Regions from separate parts of the Fructobacillus sp. ESL1129 genome, predicted to be linked through region 1. Evidence: riboswitches for the same ligand, from Rfam matches in the RefSeq annotation. Region 1 holds a riboswitch; the other holds the start of a gene.
What was found. Region 1 has a riboswitch for thiamine pyrophosphate ahead of thiT (energy-coupled thiamine transporter ThiT). Riboswitches for the same ligand answer to the same signal wherever they lie in the genome.
Positions count from the first base shown of each region.

Region 2: it holds a riboswitch for thiamine pyrophosphate, as region 1 does, so the genes downstream of both, thiW (energy coupling factor transporter S component ThiW) here and thiT (energy-coupled thiamine transporter ThiT) in region 1, are expected to answer to the same signal.

Region 1 is NZ_CP196668.1:257,549-259,751, forward strand. Features, by position in the region: gene ACSYSL_RS01300 (ABC transporter permease) at 1-436, shown strand, start outside; gene ACSYSL_RS01305 (TetR/AcrR family transcriptional regulator) at 466-1,110, shown strand; TPP riboswitch at 1,205-1,303, shown strand; gene thiT (energy-coupled thiamine transporter ThiT) at 1,377-1,946, shown strand.
Region 2 is NZ_CP196668.1:1,284,828-1,287,030, forward strand. Features, by position in the region: gene ACSYSL_RS06395 (CPBP family glutamic-type intramembrane protease) at 1-178, opposite strand, end outside; gene ACSYSL_RS06400 (hypothetical protein) at 181-372, opposite strand; gene thiW (energy coupling factor transporter S component ThiW) at 516-1,019, opposite strand; TPP riboswitch at 1,145-1,248, opposite strand; gene ACSYSL_RS06410 (sugar transferase) at 1,271-2,203, opposite strand, start outside.

The DNA of each region.
Region 1 (2,203 bases):
GTCTTATGCGCTGATTGCGGTTTTGCAGACGGCCGTGATTGTATCCTTTACGATTACACTGCTTCACGTTGAGGTGCTTGGTTTTGTTTGGTTACTCTTCCTCATCAATGTCTTGTTAGCAATGGTTGCCTTGGCGCTGGGGCTCTTAGTTTCAACGCTGGCCGCGTCAGAGTTCCAGATGATTCAATTCATTCCAATCGTTGTTGTGCCACAAATGATTTTCTCAGGAATTATTCCGTTTGATTCCATGGCTTCCTGGGCACAAGCCATTGGCGATATTTTGCCAATGAAGTACGCAGCTGATGCAATGAACACTGTTGTTCTTCAGGGACAGGGTTTCTCAGCCATTTCTGGACAGATTGTCGCCTTGGTTATTTTCTTAGTCGTTTTGACGGCATTGAACATCTTTGGTCTGCGTCGTTATCGTAAGGTATAATGGATTCAGTCTGAAAAAGGGGTGGCAAAATGGATCAAATTGTTCAAGATTTTGTGAAGCTATCTGAAGAAAAAAAGGTGACCCCTTCTCAAAAGAAAGTTCTTCAAGCAGCCATTCAATTGTTTGCGAGCCAAGGGTACGCCAGTACATCGACTGCGGCCATCGCCAAGGAAGCTGGTGTTAGTCAGGCAGTCATCTTCAAGTACTTTAAAAATAAAGAGGGGTTGCTCGACCAGATTTTAAATTTGGCCATTGAAAATCTGTTGCCAAAGTATGGTGATGAATTTGTTGCAAAATTACAGGATGCAGCTGGGCACGAGTCATTTGAAGAATTTTTATCCTTTGTTTTGCATGACCGCTTTCGGTTCATGGATTCCAATCAAGATGTCTTGATTATCTTAGTTGCGCAATTAATGGTGGACGAGACTTTAATGAAAAAACTAGAAAATGCGTTGACGGATAAGTTTTGGTTCATTACTAAAATCATTGAGGAACTAGCTGGCCCGGATGCTAAATTATCAGGGCAGGATATCCTTCGCTTGGTTGCCTCACAGATGTTACTCATCTTTATTGAGGAGCAGCGCATGGGTCTACAGTTGTCGGGATCTGCTATTGAACAGCGACTGGAGCAAACACGTCAAATTATTTTAGCGGGAATTTATCAGATTAATTAGACGGAGTCGGTTGCAAAAGCAACCGACTTTTTTATTGTGTGATGGCTTGTCAAAAGCGCTTGGACCTGGTTATAATGGTGATAACAAATAAATAACGTCCGTTTAGGGGAGCTCTTTGGAGCTGAGAGTGCGCAAGCCGACCCTTCGAACCTGTTGTGTTAAGACACGCGTAGGGAAAACAGAAAAGATTAAGACAACCGTCCGTTCGCTTTTGCTGTTTCGGATGGTTGTTTTTTTGTGGACTGATGCACTAAGAGGAGAAAAAAATGCAGAACACGCAGTCGCAAAATTTACGTTTTATCACGGAATTGGCGCTTTTCATCGCCTTATCCGTTGTCTTGAGTTTCTGGTCAATTCGTCTTTGGGGTGAGGGTGGCTCCATTTCATTTCAAATGGTACCAACGATGATTATGGCGTATCGTTATGGCTATAAGGGTGGTTTAACAGTCGGAATTCTGTTTGGACTCATCAAGTTAATCTTAGGTGCCTATATTTTGACACCTTTTCAGGCGTTCCTGGATTACCCATTGGCTTTCGGGTTGGTCGGTTTCACAGCTGTGACTGTCCCAATGGTTAAGAAGGCCTTTGTGAACAAGGAAATGGGAAAGGGGACGCTCTGGTTGATTGCTGGGGTCTTCGTGGGATCTTTCCTGCGTTTCTTGTCCCATATGCTGTCAGCCGTCATTTTCTTTGGCCAATACGCACCAAAGGGCGAGGGTGTTTGGTTGTATTCCACTCTTTATAACGGATCGTACATGTTACCATCCTTTATTGCCTCAGCAGTTGTCTTGGTCATCATTGCCCGTGTTTATCCAAAGATGATTACGGTTGATTGAGCTTTCATGACTTTAGTAAGCACATTTTCATAAAAAGTCTTGACAAGGCAATCTCATTTTGTTTTAATGTGAGTATCAAATGAAACGAGAAAAATCATGAACAATTTTTTGACTCACAATTCAGCCGTCGTCGTCAGCGTCGTTATCCGTTAGGATAGGGTGCTGATTTTTGGCCTGCCTATCCGACATTAGGATGGGCAGCTGATTGAGTCATTGACGAAGCCAGTTGCTTAACGCAACTGGCTTTTTTGTTTGTT
Region 2 (2,203 bases), 360 kb from region 1:
AGGAAGGTTGAAAGAAGCGGAAGATTCTCTTTAAACCCTTTTTTCTAAAAAGAAAACAGTAGACGGGTACAAAGATTAATAGGTCAATCATCTCTCTTTGAACGAAGTACATCAGAACCAGGAGTAGTAGCCATACATATGCAAATGGAAGGGCTTTTTTATTGTATTGAAACCACATTGTTAATCCCTTTCCTTACTTTCTTTATTTGAAGAACCGTAAATCACTAGGATGGCAGCAAAAAATGTGATGAGATCAATTGTGTATTGAACTGCCTGTGTGACTGGATGGAAATATAGCCACAATTTTAAAAGAAGTCCGAATATCGTTATGGTGCTCAGAATGTTGTAGTACTCATAGATTTTCTTTTTCATTTCTCTCTCCTTCATCAGGGGAACTACTTATCAGAATAACATAGATTTTTTGGAATCATGTTAAGAAAAATTTGAATCGTAGCTGCCAGCCAGGGAATGCTTCATTAAAAGGAAAAAGGTCGGAACAATTTGTTCCGACCTTTTTATGAATTAATTTTGGCTTTCATTCTGTCGATAAGGCCATTCTTTTTTGTTAATAGAATCGTAAGCAAACCGAGCAGGCTCCCAACCGCTGCTGATGGCAGGAAGAAAGGAATTAGTTGTGCCCAATTGCCTGCCTTCATGCCATAGAATGTCACCATGAATGGGTAAGAAAGTAACGCGCCCAAAATACCTGAGCCAACCATTTCACCAATGGCAAGTAAATAAACATTTTTTGTTTTTCGATAGAGATATCCAGCGAGTAGTGGGCCGATGATTCCACCGGTAATGGCCATGATGGTTCGACCAGACAGCATGCGTAAAGAGCCACATATAAGGGCAGCAGCCATCCCGTACCAAGGACCGAGCAGATAAACGGCCAAAACATTGACGAAGTGTTGGAAGGGGGCCATTGCTGGAAAGACGACGGCTGTGTTCAAAACATAGGCCAAAGCAGCAAGAATAGCGGTTGCCATCATTTTTTTTAGTGATGAACGTTTTTTCATGTTGTGATTCCTTTACTGTTCCAAATGAGTGATGTAAGAAGCTTTGAATATAGAAGGAATCATGCCGAAATAGCCCTCCTTTCTGGTCTTTTTATCCACAAAAAAGACGCCTGAAAAGGCGTCCATATCAACGTGGGAAATTCCTACGACGGCATGATCCGTATCAGGTCAATGGGTCGGTAATCGATTACCCTCTCAGCCCGTCACACGGACTCCCCAAAGATTATTTTAGCAGGAAAAAGAAGTGTTGACTATCTAAAATAATGTAGCACCTTTTCTAACACTGCCTTAGTAAAGTAGCCCTCACTGATGCGCTTTTGGAAGAGACGACTATTTTCTTGGAAAGTTAGGTAATCAGCTGGACGAACTGCTCCAACCAATTGAGTTAGATCTGAAAGATCGTCAATGGTCATACCAAGTTGGTTGGCCCTCACGATGTCGCCTAGGTAGGATTGTGACCAAGCAATCAGGGGTAATCCGGCTTTTAAATAAAGGGAGGCTTTGTGTGGCGCGTTGACTTTGGTGTAAGATTGAAAAAATTTATCCTCATAGTTTGAGTCCCAAAGAAGGCCGAAACCAGATGAAAAAGCCGTTGTGATTTCTTCGGGATCAAAGGAACCAACCCAGTTAATGCTTTTTGGTAGGACAAGGTCCTTCCACCGTTTGGGGCGAGAGCCGAAAAGATTCAGCTTGGGGCCTTGATAATGTTGGAGCCATGGGGCTTTTTGCCAAGTACCAGCGTAGTTAATTTCCTTTTTAAAAATTGGGTTCAGTGCTGGCGTTGGCCCTAAGTAGTCGAAGAGTTGAATGGTTTCCGTAGGTGTGGTCACTCCGTGTTGCTGCAAAGTCGAGGCCATTGGTTGACTGTGGGCGATAATCAGATCAGCACACTGTGCCAACTCCCATTCCCAGGCATGTTCACGGTTGACTCGTAAAGGTTCGAAGTCGTGGATGAGTAGCACGTACTTTGCCCCCCTTTGTTGAATGGCTCGTTGAAAGTCTTGTTCAAAAGCTTGCGACATATAGGTTGGAAATTGGTGAACAACAATATCATTTTTACCGACTTTGTCGAGAAAAGTATGGATTTTTTGGTGACGGATTTCAGCTGAGAAGCGGGCATCGTTATAGCGTTCGATGCTGAGCCGCTGCCAACCAACGGATTCCGCTATTTTGGCGATGTCTTC